2 regions of the Paenibacillus rhizoplanae genome follow, and region 1 is predicted to be linked to the other one. Evidence: riboswitches for the same ligand, from Rfam matches in the RefSeq annotation. Region 1 holds a riboswitch; the other holds the start of a gene.

What was found. Region 1 has a riboswitch for cyclic di-AMP ahead of ACFSX3_RS24035 (APC family permease). Riboswitches for the same ligand answer to the same signal wherever they lie in the genome.
Region 2: another riboswitch for cyclic di-AMP. It lies ahead of ACFSX3_RS00330 (C40 family peptidase); the one in region 1 lies ahead of ACFSX3_RS24035 (APC family permease).

The regions. Positions count from the first base shown of each region.
Region 1 is NZ_JBHUKY010000054.1:94,994-103,030, reverse strand. Features, by position in the region: gene ACFSX3_RS24050 (sensor histidine kinase) at 1-568, shown strand, start outside; gene ACFSX3_RS24045 (DsbA family protein) at 662-1,423, shown strand; gene ACFSX3_RS24040 (disulfide oxidoreductase) at 1,420-1,854, shown strand; cyclic di-AMP (ydaO/yuaA leader) riboswitch at 2,081-2,241, shown strand; gene ACFSX3_RS24035 (APC family permease) at 2,370-4,187, shown strand; gene ACFSX3_RS24030 (ABC transporter substrate-binding protein) at 4,362-5,396, shown strand; gene ACFSX3_RS24025 (FecCD family ABC transporter permease) at 5,549-6,610, shown strand; gene ACFSX3_RS24020 (FecCD family ABC transporter permease) at 6,607-7,641, shown strand; gene ACFSX3_RS24015 (ABC transporter ATP-binding protein) at 7,683-8,037, shown strand, end outside.
Region 2 is NZ_JBHUKY010000002.1:14,410-22,446, forward strand. Features, by position in the region: gene motA (flagellar motor stator protein MotA) at 1-501, opposite strand, end outside; gene ACFSX3_RS00310 (hypothetical protein) at 705-998, shown strand; gene ACFSX3_RS00315 (4a-hydroxytetrahydrobiopterin dehydratase) at 1,179-1,454, shown strand; gene ACFSX3_RS00320 (c-type cytochrome) at 1,583-1,939, opposite strand; gene ACFSX3_RS00325 (GNAT family N-acetyltransferase) at 2,067-2,552, opposite strand; gene ACFSX3_RS00330 (C40 family peptidase) at 2,727-3,218, opposite strand; cyclic di-AMP (ydaO/yuaA leader) riboswitch at 3,223-3,366, opposite strand; gene ACFSX3_RS00335 (C40 family peptidase) at 3,764-4,192, opposite strand; cyclic di-AMP (ydaO/yuaA leader) riboswitch at 4,250-4,388, opposite strand; gene ACFSX3_RS00340 (hypothetical protein) at 4,604-5,437, opposite strand; gene ACFSX3_RS00345 (M1 family aminopeptidase) at 5,447-7,462, opposite strand; gene ACFSX3_RS00350 (YwhD family protein) at 7,567-8,037, shown strand, end outside.

The DNA.
Region 1 (8,037 bases):
GCTGGAGGCGGATGGGCTGGCGCTGAATAAGGATAGTTTCGGGCTGAAGGCGCTGCTCCAGGGCTGTATGGAGCTGTTCATGGTGAGCACACAAGACAAGCCGTTATCCCTGAAGCTGGAGATCGAAGAGGGGCTTCCTGACAAGTTCACCGGGGATGCCCCGCGTATCCGCCAGATTCTGATCAACCTGATCGGCAATGCTGTGAAATTCACGCCATCCGGCACGGTAACGGTTAAGGTGGAGTCCTATGGCGTCAGGGAGACCGCTCAGGCTCTGCAATTCATGGTACGTGATACTGGCATTGGCATCTCACCGGATAAGCTGCAGCTGCTCTTCCAGTCCTTCTCGCAGGTGGACGGGTCGCACACCCGCAAATACCCCGGCACGGGTCTGGGCCTTGCAATCTGCAAGAAGCTGGTCGATCTGATGCAAGGAGAGATCTGGGCAGAGCCGGCAGAGGGGGGCGGCACACAGTTCTTCTTCAGAATCAGGCTACAATCACAGGAGCATTCCCCAGAGGTATTCTTCGGCCAGGATACGGGGGGCGGGGAGAACGAAGCTGTCTAAGACAGCGATTGCCAACAAGAGAGTTAACATTATATAATTTGAAAGTAACTATTCTTTTATCACGACAGTCCAGAGGACGGAAAGGAACTCTCTTTGAGCAAAACAAAAAAGAACAATGTCATGGCTCCCCAGATGAGCAAGCAGGAGAAGCGCAGGGCAGAGCAGGAGCAGCAGAAGCAGAAAACGAGAATTCTGATCGTGAGTACGGTGGCCATCGTCATTATTATTTTTGTAGGCTTATTCATGCTGGCTTCGAAGGACTCTTCGCCTGCCGGCACAGACAGTAAGCCGGTTGCCTTCAATTACAGTGAAATGATGCGGCTTGGCAAGGAGGATGCTCCGGTCAAAATTGTGGAATTCGGCGATTTTAAATGTCCGGCTTGCGCCCAGTTCACCGGTGTCATCAAACCGCAGATCGTTCAGGGCTATGTGGATCAGAATAAAGCCGCCTTCTATTTCGTGAATCTGGCCTTCATCGCCCAGGATTCGAGAACGGCCTCTCTTGCAGCGCTGTCGGTCTATCATCAGAACCAGGAAGCGTTCTGGAAGTATTTCGATGCGATCTATGCCAATCAGGGGAATGAAGACAAGGAATGGGCTACGCCTGACTTCATGGTGAGTCTTGCCAAGCAGCTGGAGCTACCGGTGGATTATGACCTGCTGCGCAAGGATATTGATGGCCGTACCTATGAGAAGGAGCTTGACCGGGATATTCAGCTTGGCACGGATGCGGGCGTAACGAATACACCGTCCTTGTTCGTGAATGGCATCAAGGTGAAGGAGCCTTTCAATATGGAGGCGATTGACGCCCAGATTCAAGCAGCAACAGCAGCAGCAGCTGCAACCGCCCAATGACCGCCTTCTCTGCCTTCTGCCGGCGTAATTGTCTGTACTTGGCCTGGTTCGTCTGTGTGGTGGCTGTAGCGGGTAGCCTATATCTCAGTGAGGTCCTGCATTACGAGCCGTGCAAGCTGTGCTGGTTCCAGCGGATCTTCATGTACCCGCAGCTGTTCCTGCTGGGGATCGCCACCTACCGGGCGGACAAGCGGATCATTCCTTATGTGCTTCCCCTTAGCCTGATCGGCGGGAGCATCTCCATTTATCATTATGCGGAGCAGAAAATACCGGCACTCAGCAAAGTGATTCCCTGTACAATCGGCGTACCGTGCAACAAGGATTATCTGAATTGGTTCGGATTTATAACGATCCCTTTGCTGGCACTCATCGCGTTTGCATTAATTTCCATTTTACTATGGACAGGACGCAAAGAGGAGCCTGTAGAGTAAGAAGCTGACGGACAGAAGGAAGAGAAGAGAATCCCCTTAATTTTAGCAAAAAATAATATGCAAAAACCCTGTAAAATCACGTGATATAGGGATAATGAAAGAGAATGAAAGATCAAGACATACCGGATGATGAATTTGGTTGTTTTGAGTTCTTTTCATTCTTTTTTCATTTGTTTCCACGCTTTACGGAAGACGCATTGTAGCTTAATATTAGTCCTTGTGAGAAGTTGAATATGCGCTGAATTTTCCGGAAGGAAAAACGGGGGAACCACACTTTGGCCAAGGCCAAAAGGGGTGAATCGGAGCAGTCCGCAAGGACCTGTAACCGTAGGGCTACCACAGTCCGAATCCGCCAGCTAACCTCGTAAGCTACTAGTGGGATAATGACCATGCACATTAGGCATGCGGATCATTTCCGTATGCTTATTTTGGTGCCTGCATTTATGAAATCCACTTATGAAAACAGCGCAGGGAAAGCCCATTTCAACTTAACCAAGAGAGGAACTGTTATTACAATGGTAAGCAAGGTAAAACGACTATTGATCGGGCGTCCGATGAAGTCGAACGAACTCGATCATGAAAAGTTATCCAAGGTGAAAGCACTGGCTGTCCTGTCTTCTGATGCGCTATCGTCTGTAGCCTACGGAACAGAACAAATTCTAATCGTACTGGTGGCCGCCGGGTTCACCGCCATCTGGTACTCCTTGCCAATTGCATTAGCCGTATTGGGCTTGCTGGCCATCCTGATTCTGTCTTACCGGCAGACGATATTCGCCTATCCGCAGGGCGGAGGTGCTTATATTGTAGCCAAAACCAATCTTGGGGTGCATACCGGGCTACTGGCCGGCGGCTCGCTGCTGGTGGATTACATTCTGACGGTGGCGGTAAGCGCCTCGGCGGGGACGGATGCGATCACTTCGGCTTTTCCAAATCTTCATAATCATAGTGTACTTATAGCAGTATCTGTTATCTTGCTCTTAACGATTGTCAACCTGCGCGGAGTGACTGAATCGGCTTCGTTCATCGCCATCCCGGTCTATCTGTTCGTGGTCTCCATCTTCGTACTGATTATCGCAGGGATCTTCAAATATGCAACCGGCGGGGCTCATGCCCACGTTCCTGAGATTGGCACGGCAGTCTCCAATGTCAGTATGTTCCTGCTGCTGAAGGCATTCAGCTCCGGCTGTTCGGCTCTGACCGGGGTTGAGGCGGTCTCCAATGCCATTCCTAACTTCAAAGCGCCGGCGGAGAAAAATGCAGCCAAAACGCTGATGCTCATGGGCCTCATTCTCGGAGCCATGTTCACAGGGATTACGCTGCTGGCTTACTGGTATGGCATCATGCCCGATGAGAAGGCCACCGTGGTCTCGCAGATTACCGAATCTACCTTCGGGCGGGGCGGGTTGTACTTCTTCATTCAGGGAATTACGGCGGTTATCCTGTTCCTGGCAGCCAATACAGCATACTCGGCCTTCCCGCTGCTGGCGTTCATGTTCGCCAAAGACAAATATCTGCCCCATGCCTTCATGGTGCGCGGCGACCGGCTTGGCTTCTCCAACGGCATTATTTTCCTCGGCGTGATGTCGGCAGTGCTGGTAGCGGCCTTTCACGGGAATACAGAAGGGCTCATTCCATTATATGCAGTGGGGGTATTCATTCCGTTCACGCTGTCGCAGCTTGGCATGATGGTCCAATGGTACAGAACGAAGCCGAAAGGCTGGCAGAGCAAGTTCGCCGTGAATACGGTCGGGATGCTCACCACGTTAACGATCACCCTGATCTTCATTATCACCAAATTCTCCAGCGTGTGGATGGCTTTCATCTTCCTGCCGGTTGTCATCATTGTGTTCCACCGGATTCACCGCCATTATATGAATATTGCCGATCAGCTGCGGATCTGTCCGGCTACTGACAAGCCTTGTATCAAAGGAAGCACCGTAGTCGTTCCAGTCGCTGGTGTAACCCGCGCTGTACTGCATTCGATCAGTTATGCGAAGTCATTGACCGATAATGTGGTTGCTGTATATGTGGGCTTCGATGAAGAAGAGATACACAAGATGGAACAGAAGTGGGAGGAGTGGGACCCCGGCGTACGCCTGATCGTCCTGCGCTCCCGCTACCGGAGCATTATCCGCCCGCTGGTGAAATTCATCGATACGGTAGAGTGGAAGACGGCTTCAACGGACCATATTACCGTCCTGATTCCGCAATTCGTTACCAAGCACTGGTGGCAGGCGGTGCTGCATAATCAGACCAGCTTGTTCATCCGCTCTTATCTGATGAATCAGAAGGACATTGTCATCGCTACGGTTCCGTTCCACCTGCATAAATAATATAGAAGATTATAAGAAGACGGCTGTTTCTGCTTGATGCGGAGGCGGCCGTTTTTACGTTATTATAAGTTATTGGTTGACATAGAGAATGAGAATCAATATCATCAGTATAGACAAGGTGAAGGTAACAGGGCTTTTGCCAATCAAGAGGGTAACATACAGGAGGGGTATTCAATGTTTTCGTTCAACCTGCAAGGATCCAGAAGCGGGAAGCTGACGGTGGCCGGACTTATGACTACAACACTGCTGCTGTCCGCTTGCGGAAATAATAATAGCAATGCAGGCAGTAACGGTGGAGCAAGCACCGCACCTTCGGCAACCGTGGGAGCCACTGCGGTACCTGCAGCAACTGCTGCACCCGCTGCACCCGCTGTGGAGAAGACCGTAACGGATGCAATGGGACATCAGGTGACCGTCCCCGCTAATCCGCAGCGTGTAATTGCTTCTTATCTGGAGGATTATCTGGTGGCACTCGGCGTGACTCCGGTTGCCCAGTGGTCTACGAAGAACGGTACCCAGGCTTACCTCGCTGCTGAGCTTAAGGATGTTCCGCCGATCAGCTATGACCTGCCGCTTGAAGCGGTTACCAGCTTCACGCCGGATTTCCACATTGTCCAGTCGGAGGGGGCGGTTCAGAACGGTCTTTATGACCAGCTGAACAAGATTGCACCAACCTATGTACTCGGCGACGAGGTCAGCAGTGATTGGCGCGCAGCCTTGCTCAAGGTCGGTGAGCTGCTCAATAAGACACCGGAAGCGGAGAAGGCTATTGCAGACTATGATCAGAAAGCGGCTTCAGCCAAAGCGGCTGTAACAGCGGCAATCGGCGATGATTCAGTAGCTGTTCTGTGGCTGGTGTCAAAGAATTTCTTCATTGTAGATGAGACCCGCAGCAGCGGTGCGGTATTGTATGGCGATCTTGGAGTGAAGCTCCCGAATCTCGTGACCGACATTCCTGCAGAATCCAGAGCACCTTGGAATCCCATTTCACTGGAGAAATTATCTGAGCTGACTGCAGAGCATATCATTCTGGTGAACAGTGACAAGGCAAGCGGAGCTGAGATTACAGAAGGCGCAGTCTGGAAGGGAATTCCGGCCGTTAAGGCAGGGAATGTTCACGAATTCGGCAAAGATACCAGCTGGCTGTACAGCGGTCCTATAGCCAATTCCAAGACCATCGATGATATTCTGAGCAGTTTTGTAAAATAGGTTCTTTACCGGCCGGAGAATTGTGCAGGCTTTTATATCCTCAGGATATAGAAGCCTGCCTCTTTTTTAAGTTGAACAATATTCATATATTTGCGATAATGAGAATCATAATCATTTATATTTCCCTAATAATCCTGATAAGGAGACGGCATATGGCTTCATCCACAGATTCTGCTCTACAAGCTCCTTCTGATGAAGGGAACACTCCTGTTCGGTCGCGGCCGCTTGCCGCTGCTGTTATTCTGGTGCTGGGAATAGCAGCGATTGTCTTCGGCCTGATGGTATCTGTATCGGTTGGTGCAGCGGATATCCGGCTGGCTACCGTATGGGAGGCGGTGTTCCGGTTCAATCCGGAGCTGCCCCAGCATCAGGTCATCCGGGAGCTGCGGATTCCCCGGGCTGCCGCAGGGGCGCTGGTCGGCGCATGTTTTGCCGTTGCCGGTGCGATTCTGCAGGGTATGACCCGCAACCCGCTGGCGGATTCCGGGCTGCTCGGGCTTAATGCAGGAGCGGGTGTTGGCCTGGCCCTGGCTTTTGCTTTCGCGCCAACATTATCCTTCGCGTATATCATGCTGTATTGCTTCCTTGGAGCGGCTGTGGCCTCACTGCTGGTATTCGGGATCGGTTCACTCTCCCATAGCGGATTGACCCCGCTTCGGCTGACCCTCGCCGGTGCGGCAGTAAGTGCCATGCTGCTGGCGGTCAGCCAGGGCATTGCTATCCTGTTCAGCCTCTCTCAGGATATCGCCTTCTGGATGGCCGGGGGGATTGGCGGAGCGAGCTGGAAGCAGCTGCAGGTAATATCTCCTTGGGTCGCGACGGCCCTGATCGGTGCGCTGATGCTGTCGCGTTCGATTACGCTTCTGAGCCTGGGCAGGGATGTTGCAGCGGGTCTCGGACAGCGCACCGGTCTGGTACAGACCGCAGGGATGATTATTGTCGTCCTCCTCGCCGGAGCGGCAGTCTCCACGGTGGGCCCGATCGCTTTTGTCGGATTAATCATTCCGCATATTACGCGTTACCTCGTGGGGGTTGACTACCGCTGGATTATTCCCTGCTCCGCAGTCCTTGGAAGCATTCTGGTCCTGGTGGCCGATATTGCGGCCAGGATGATTAATGCGCCATACGAAACACCGATAGGTGCCTTGATTGCCGTATTCGGTGTACCGTTCTTCATCTATCTGGCCAGCAAACGCAAGGGGGAGCTCAAATGAACCGTTACACCTCATTCCCCCCGGCCAAACCGCGCCGTTCCAGAGAGGCTGGTATTCTGACACTGCTTGCTGTACTTATCGTCATTCTGTTTCTGGTCAGTATGAATACCGGCTTTATGCGTCTCTCACCGCTCGAGGTTCTACATACCCTATCCGGCAACGGCACCAAGCAGCAGCAGCTGATTCTGTTTGATTTCCGGTTGCCGCGGATCGTGATCTCCTTGCTGATTGGTGCCGGCTTCGCGGTAGCCGGTGCAATTCTGCAAGGCTTGTCGCGTAATGCTCTCGCTGAGCCTTCCACCTTGGGGATTAATGCCGGAGCCGGATTCGCCGTACTGATCTTTATATCCTTTGTACCGGCTACTACAGCAGCTCCGATCCTCGTGCTTCCGCTGCTGGCACTGGCAGGAGCCTCGCTTACTGCAACACTGGTCTACTTCCTGTCTTACAGGCGGGAGGATGGGCTCTCGCCGACACGGCTGATCCTGATCGGGATTGCTGTGGGTGCCGGGATATATGCTTTTCAGCTTATTTTGTCATTAAGACTCGACCCGCAGAATTATCAGTTCGTAGCCATCTGGCTGGCCGGTAAAATCTGGGGCGGAGACTGGCGGTTTGTGCTAGCCCTGCTGCCCTGGATATTGATCCTGCTGCCCTTCGCATTCTACAAAGCCCGGGTGCTCAACGTACTGAATCTCGGCGATGAGCTCTCCAAGGGACTGGGCCTGCCGCTCGAACGGGAACGGCGGTGGCTGCTGGCTGCGGCTGTTGCGCTGGCAGGAGCCTGTGTATCGGTAAGCGGCAGCATTGGCTTTGTCGGGCTAATTGCGCCGCATCTGGCCCGCAGGCTGGTCGGTCCGCGCCATCAGATCCTGCTGCCTGCGGCTGCTCTGCTCGGAGCCCTGCTGCTGCTTACGGCAGATACGATCGGGCGCTGGATCCTGCAGCCTGCAGAGGTACCTGCAGGTATCGTGGTAGCGATCATTGGAGCTCCGTACTTTTTATATCTTTTGGCCACATCGAAAGCGTAACACAGGGATGTATATATTAAAAAATCTAAGGAGTGTGTATCATGTCGGAACGTTTAAATACAGAGCAGCTGAGCATCGGATATGCGGAGACTATGATTGTGAAGGGGCTGAATCTGTCGCTTCCGACAGGGAAGATTACGGCGCTCGTCGGGGCGAACGGATCGGGGAAGTCCACGATTCTGAAGACGATGGCCCGGATCATGAAGCCGAAGAGCGGGAATGTCATGCTGGACGGGAAGTCGATTCACAATCTGTCCACCAAAGAGGTGGCCCGGCAATTGGCGATTCTACCACAGAATCCTACCGCGCCGGACGGCTTGACGGTATCCGAGCTGGTGGGGTATGGCCGGTATCCGCATCAGAAGGGCTTCGGCAGTCTGACGCCTGAAGACCGCA
Region 2 (8,037 bases), on a different contig from region 1:
GATCAGCCCGATAACAGCCCCGAGTACCCCTAGTGTAGGTGCGTACATTCCGGCCTGGGAGAAAATCAAGGCCCCGGCTTTATGTCTGTCTTCAGTAGCATGTATATCTTCCATTAATACATCACGGACGAACTCCTGATCGTTGCCGTCAATAATCATCCGCATGCCGTTTCTCAGGAAGTTATCTTCAATTTCATCGACATTGGACTCCAACGCCAGCAGCCCTTCGCGGCGGGTGATGGATGCCCATTCCATGAACATTGTAATCAGTTCAGGCTTGCCGACCATCTTTTTCTTCACAAATAGGATCTTTAACAGCTTAGGGAAATTCTTGACTTCCGACATCGGAAAGGCCATGAAGATAGAGGCAGCCGTGCCAAGAAAAATAATGACATAGGCAGCAGGGTTGTTCAAGCTTGCAAGTGGAGCATGCTTGAGTATCATCCCCCAGATTACTGCGATCAGACCAAAAACCAGGCCTAGAATTGTTGAAATTTCCATTTATGCACCTCGTCCATGAGAATTAAGAAGTGATCGACTAACCGCGTAATTCGTCCTTGAACCGCGGGAGAACACTCTGTTCGTAACCAAATCACGTATATTCTTCTTTATCGACATCATTCCCTTTTTTGTGAAGTGATTTTTTCGGCTATAATAGATAAGGTAGGTTATTATTCATCAGCGAAGAAAACGGAGTGATTGATGTGGGAGTTAAGCATGGCAGGGATTATAGTGAAATTCTTGTTGAACTGACAGGAGCCGTTGGACGGATTGCAGACGGGTACATTTTTTTTGAGATGGAGTCTGAAGAGTGGGCGAATCTGCCGGAGGAATCGAAGCAGGAGGTCTGGGAGGCGCTTGCGGAGGACCTGTTCTACGCACTGGGCAATGAACCGGTCATTCAGGTGGGCAGCGGAGTTGTAATGTACGATAAAGAAACACACCGCATTAATATTTTACTGGGCGATGAGGATCTGGCTTCGGTGGTTCTTGTATAAGCAGGCGGAATTGTGGCAGCGGGTTTGTTCCGGGCTTCCGGCCATGTTAAAATTGGAAGTGGAGTACTAATTGCCGGGATGTCAGAATACACTTAATCAAAAAATCTTTGGCCTGGCACATCCCTTGGACTTTTAGAAGCTGAGGGATGTTTTATTTAACTTAGCAAGGGAGGAAACGAATTGCAATTAACTGAGGAAGAACTGCAGGAGCAGATCAGCAAGCTTGAGGGCTGGAAGCTGGAGAGGGATAGGCTGGTACGCAAATATATGTTCAATGAATATATGAAGGGAATTGCTTTTGTGGATGAGGTGGCTGCCATTTCGGAGGCCTTTGACCATCACCCGCATATCACCATTGATTACAAGACCGTTGTGCTGCGGATGGCTGCAGATGTAGAGAAGCTCGATCTCCGCCAGGCTCGTGAATTTAATGAGGCGTTTGAGAAGAACCGCTAGAGGACAAGGCCCTTATGAAGACGACAGGAATACCTGATCAATAGAAATGCCCGTGCAAGGATTATTCGATATCCTTGTCACGGGCATTATGCATAGGAATGAAGAGCGTGGTGAGTACAGGTTGCGGATTATTTCTTCTCGGCCAGCCATAAGGCTACATTCGCAATCTCTTCAGGGGCCAGCCTGTCTTTGAAGGAAGGCATCTGGCCGCGTCCCTTGGTGACTATGCTGTAGATCTGCGGCGCGTCATGCGATGCACCCTCCTGTTGCAGGCTAGGTCCTGCACCGCCCTGAAGCTGGTCACCGTGGCAGGAGATACAGTTGGCCTTCACTGTCGCCTCTGCGCTCGCAGCATCAAGCACAACCTCCGGCATGGTCGGTTTGTTCTGTTCTGCCACCTGGGATTTGCCGGGCAAGGTAAACATTAAGATTACTGCAAAGGCACAGGCGGCAAAAAACAAACCGCTCATGATCCATTTCTGCATCTGCATCCGTCCCTCCATGTAAGCTGCTGTCTCCATTATAGCGGATGGTGAAGTGTTATCATAGTATTTGTGTCAAAAAAATGAACACATATGATCCATTTTTTTGAAAATACCTCCGTCCCCGGTGTTATTCCTCATAGACCATGCAGTAAAAAGGCTTATTGCCGGTCGGAGTGCGGCGTTCATAGGTATCCGTTATGGTGAAACCGCATTTCTGGTAGGCGCGGATGGCGCGCTGATTCCAGGTCAGCACCTCCAGATCGATCTCGCGCTCCGGGTAACGGGCCCGTGCTGCCTGCACAATAGCCTTCATGAACAGATGCCCCATTCCATGACCGCACAGATCGGGCCGCATTCCGACACCAAGCCGGACTACCCCCTCCATCGGAAAGAGCTGGGCGAAGCCGCACAGATCCCCCTGTCCGTTCACTACAGATACATATTGCCTACTTCGCAGCTGCGGGTCTCCGAACTCTACGCCCAGCGCCTGCATCTGCTCCCAGGACATCCACCCGTAAATATTATACGGAGGTTTGTAGCTCCACTCACAGATCTCAGCGGCATGCTGCGGTTCCATAGGTACAACATAAAAGGTTAGCGGGGAGCTAATCATAAGCGGGCGGCCTCCTTTCCGGGACAATGCTTTTTACTATATTATATATATTTTATGAAAAGGCGGAATGGGTGTTTTACAAATATAGAGCAGGGTAAGTAATTTTATAGACAAAAAAAGCCCTTCTCCAAGATTTCGGCAAAAATCTCGGAAAAGAGCGTAGGTTACAAAGGTTTATTGTACATCGTCGTTGTCTTGGGAATCCGAAGCTACAGTCTTGTAGGCATCTGTACTCATGATCCGTTTGGCGCCAACGTAGCGGTTGACGTAATAGCTGTCATTCAGCGAACTGATGGTTACACCACGTGAGGAAGAGGCATGAGCGAAATCGCCGTCACCGACATAAATACCGACATGGGACACGCCTTTACCGTTTGTATTAAAGAATACAAGATCGCCTGGTCTCATCTCGTCGCGGGACACGGCAGAACCCATCTGATACTGGGAGCCGGATTGATGGGGCAGGTTAATGCCGATCTTATCAAAAACAAACATTGTAAATCCGGAGCAATCAAACCCGTTAGTCGATGTACCGCCGGACACGTATTTGGTTCCGATGGTTTTGTCGATCACTTTATCCATTTTGGAATCCGCGAAAGCGCTTCCTGCTCCGATGGTGAAGATAATGGACAAGCTTAGTACTGCGGCTGCTAGCTTCTTCTTCAAAAGTAAGTACCCCTTCCAATGCCTACGAGGTTAGCTTAAGGGTTCGGTTGAAGGTCCCCTATGACCCCTCTTAGAATAGGAGGTCAATTCACCCAAAGTGGTTCCCCCGTTTCCCTAAACTCATTAGGGAACTCGGCATAACTGTTGATTAGGATTAGCTGTTCATTCAATACATGACAAAACCTATATTAAAAGCGATTCAATAATTACAAAAATGTTACTAAAAGCTCACTGCGATAATTGTAGCAAAGACTAAGTCGCTTGGCAATCACTTATAACATATTAATGCATCTTTTTTGCTGTTTTTTAGAGTTATAGACCTTCCGAAAGACTCATATCTATGCGCCGGGGCTATTTTATATGATTTTTTTCTTTGTTTTTGCAGGAAAATGCTGTTTCAAGGCTGCGGATTCGGTGTAAAAGGTAGAATAAGGAAAAGGAAAAACCCGGAAATGATTACGGCAATAATCATCCCGGGCTCGTATAAGTTACATTTAGTTGTTAGAGGCAGAAATATTCGGGGTATGCTTCAAGGGTTCTAAGGTTCAATCGTAAGCGACAGCTTGGTAGGCTGTTGTGCTCATTACTCGTTTGGCACCAACGTAGCGGTTGGCCCAGTAGGACTGGCTCATCGAACTGATGGTTACACCACGTGAACTCGAGGACTGTGCAAACTTCCCGTTTCCAACATAAATACCGACATGGGATACTCCATTGCCCAGGGTATTGAAGAACACGAGATCACCTGAACGCAAATTGCTCTTGGATACAGTGGTTCCTACTTTGTATTGTGCTTTGGAGGTACGGGGCAAGGTAAGCCCAACATTCTTGAATACGTACTTGGTGAATCCGGAACAATCGAAGCCGTTGGTGTTAGTGCCCCCGGTTTTATATGACGTTCCAATGGTTTTTGAAATCACAGTATCCATCTTGGAATCTGCGAAGGCACTGCCTGCTCCGAGTGTGAATACCATCACAAGACCCAGCGCTGCTGCGGTGCATTTTTTCTTGAAGTTCTGAATAATCAAAAGATGTACTCCTTCCAGGGCCTGCGAGGTTAGCTTAAGGATTCGGTAGAAGGTTCCCCTATGACCCCTCTAAAGCGAGATCAATTCACCCAAAATATGGTTCCCCCACTTCCCGGTGCAGGGAATTCGGCGTTATGTGCACCAGAACAGTGACTTATCGGCAATTAGTTAATTTTCATTGGTTACGGTAAATTCTGTTTGAAAGATTACAACTTTGTTACTAGTAGTACAGGCATCATTGTATCAGAGGTTTTACCGTTTTGCAAATGCTTTTGTCCTTCGCTTCAAGAAAAAAAGAGTCCTGCTCCCTGCTTTGAGGGGCTGTGACTCTTTTTAGTATGCCGTTTTGACAGCTTATTATTGTGGAAATGATTTACTGGACCAGAGGTGGTACTGGGCAGCGATTCCCCACATATTGAACAGCGTGGAGGGCAGCGGAGCTGCCTGGCGGAGCATAAGGGCCGGCAGCCCCGGGTACAGCAGCGCAGAAGCACTGCAGAGGAGGAGCACCGCTAGGCTTCCCGCCCCCAGTATGATGGATATCCCAATGGAAGGCAGCAGCACCTTCAGGCAGATCAGCATCGAAGAGAACATGCCGGTACCGGCGGTATAGCCGAATTGCATATAGAGCAGAAGCTTGCGGACAAGGAAGAGATAGAGCAGCCAGCCCAGCACATAAGGCACCAGCTTCAGCAGGAGCGGGACATCGAGAACACCGCTGAGCAGATGACGGTACATACGCGGAAGCAGCCAGTAGAGCGGCAGGAGGGTTAGCGCCCATTCTGCGAGACTGAACAGCAGTACAGGCAGCCCATACTTTTTCATTCCGGGAAAAAAGAACAGTCCCCGCGCCCCGGCGCGTTCCTGGTGAAGCTCATGCAGCAGCCCTGCGCGGATAAAGGGGGTCAGCAGCAGCCGGAGCACCGTCAGCGCCAGCAGCAGCCACAGCCAGTGCTGGACGGCGGGGTCGGTGCGCAGGGCAGTCTGCCCTTCGATATAATACAGCAGTCTGCCTATCCCGCTGCCGCCGGCATTCGCATCCGGATAGCGCAGCAGGACGGGAACAACCGCGCTTTTAATAAATTTGTACAGGAAATATCCCCAGAACAGCCGGTAGATAAATAGCAGAATCAATATATAGAACTGCTCTTTCATGCTGATCCAACCGCGGGTTATTGAACTTTTCACCATTCCTTCACCTCACCAGACAAGAGTTCCGAGCAGGGTTTCAAGCAGAGTAGATGCGCTAAGCGTCCAGCGGGAGAGTGTGCGCGGCTCAAGCTCCGCCATTCTGAAATTATTAAGATGCCTGCTCTCCAGCAGAATGGAATGTCCCGGATCGATCTCTGCGGAGACCAGCGGCGCTTTATACGCTAACTCAAAGGAGGTAGCCTGACCCTCGCCGTTCCAGTATTGCTGCACGGTGTACCCGTCTGCGAAGGTGAATTTCACGGGAACATCAGGGTACAGGCTGCCCTTATTGCTTACATCGACTACAGCGTTATAGCGGCTCCCCCCGCCGTCGCTGCCATCTCGATTGACCGTGAGCCTGATATCATCAACTGCGAAATCGGGTGCACCCCCACCGTAGACATACCGCTCAAAATAAGTCTGCCAGGATTGCTTGGTCACTTTCTCCACAACCTTCTGGAAGTCGGCAGTGGACGGATGCTTGAAGCGGTATTTGCGGGCATAGGCGTCGAGGATGGCGTCCATATTCTTGGTTCCTGCTATTCGCTCGATATCCTTCAGCACCAGCTTGCCCCGGATATACACATTGCGCGTGTAGGCATCATCGCCGCTGTATTTCCAGGTCTCCAGCTTAAGCGGCTGTGAGGAGGAGACCAGGCTGGACTGCAGCGGGAGGCTTGAGGCAACGCCGTATTCCTGTTCCATCAGCCGGTCTTCAGCATACGAGGTGAAGCTCTCATCGAGCCAGGCTTCTTCGAATTCATTGCTGGCCACCAGACCGTAGAAATATTGGTGCCCGATCTCGTGGATGATTGTGCGCTCAAGGGAAGTGTCCGGTGAAGTGTCCGTGGCGCCGAAGGCGGTAATTAGCGTCGGATACTCCATTCCCCCGGCTCCATTGCCTGACTCCGGCGGGACAACAATGGATAAGGTGGAGTACGGGTAAGGGCCGTACCATTTGCTGAATGCCGTCAGGGCAGCCTCAGCGGCCTGGAAATAGCGCTCCTGGAGATGTTTGTGCAGCGGGTCCAGATAGAGCTTAATCTTCACCCCGGGCACCTGCGGCGCGGAGAAGGCCTTCTCGGCAACCACGAACTCAGGCGATGCCGCCCAGGCGAAGTCGTGGACGTCATCTGCATAGAACTGATAGATCTTACGTCCTTTTACAACCTTGGCGTCCCTCACTGGAAACCCGGTTGCGGCGACCTTATACTCGGGGGGGACAGAAATCGATACATTGTAGATCCCAAAATCACTGTAGAACTCGGAGTTGCCGTGGTATTGATGCAGGTTCCAGCCTTCTTCCTTGAGTCCTCTTCTGCCGGCAGGCTCATAGACGCTAAGCTTCGGAAACCACTGTCCGGCCATCACGAAGTCGTCAGCGGTTCCCATCCGGGCGAAAATTTTGGGCAGCTTGACCTCGAATTTAAGCCTTACCGTAATGCTCTCACCGCCGTTCACCGGCTGCGGCAGATGGACCTTGAGCAGTGTTCTGTCATTGATATTGCCGTCGTCCGGTTGCACATATTGAGTGCGCTGCATCAGCGAAACGCCCTCGGAGGTCCGCAAATCTGTCAGCGTAATGCTCCCGTAACCTCCTGCAGGCATGGTGTCACCGCGAAGCGTACCGCCAGACTCTTTCATGAAGGTGGTGTTGGCCGATGCGAATGCATTGGGATACAGATGAAAGTAGAGCTCCTGGACCGGCTTTGCGCCGGGATGGGTCCAGGTCAGCGTCTCGGAGGCGACCAGTGTCTCCTTATCGGGCAGGAGCTCCACATCCATGTGATATTCAACCACGCGCTGACTTAAAGCCTCTGTCTCCGATGTGTAGATCATATCTGAAAGATCGGACTGCACGGGCTGCTGCCGGGGGATAATGGCGGGGGACTTGGCCTCTTTTGGAACAGAGGCAGTCCATGCGGCAGGGCTATGCCCTGACAGAAACCATATTCCGCCTCCAAGCAAGGTGAGGACAGCCAGGACTGCGAAGATGAGGGTATACCTTAATGAATGTGGCTTCATACTATGATTCCTCCCGTGACAAGCATCTACGGGATGTATATGTTTGCAATCGCCGCATTATTAGCTAAAATTAAATAATTAGTGAATGGAAAGGATGTGCACATGTGGATAACGTACAACCGGAGGGCAAAAAACAAATTGCCTTGAATATTGTGAACGCCAGAGCCAAACATAAAGGCTTCGGTGCAGGCTCGATTGATCTGAACAATGTATCGCCTGTCATTATTGACCAGGGGATCGCCGTTATCGATATCGGTGCCATGCATGCCAAGAGCAAAGTGGAGAAGGGAATCAAATTCTCCATGAACCGTGAGGATGTTCCGGCGGGAAGACAGGTATGGGTCGTATGGGTGGCTGTTGACCGTACCCCGGAGGGGCAGTTCTACGGCGGGATTACCGCCTGTGAGATGTGGATTGATACCGAAGCGCGCCGCGGCTGGAAGATTCTCGCGGATCATGTCAATAAGCTGGATGCGGCCTTGAAGCGGAAGCTTATGCTGGAGGGACTTGGAAGTGCCGAGCGGGCAGCGCTGAAATCGCTGCTGATAGCCCACAATGAAGAGTGGTGGGCCGCC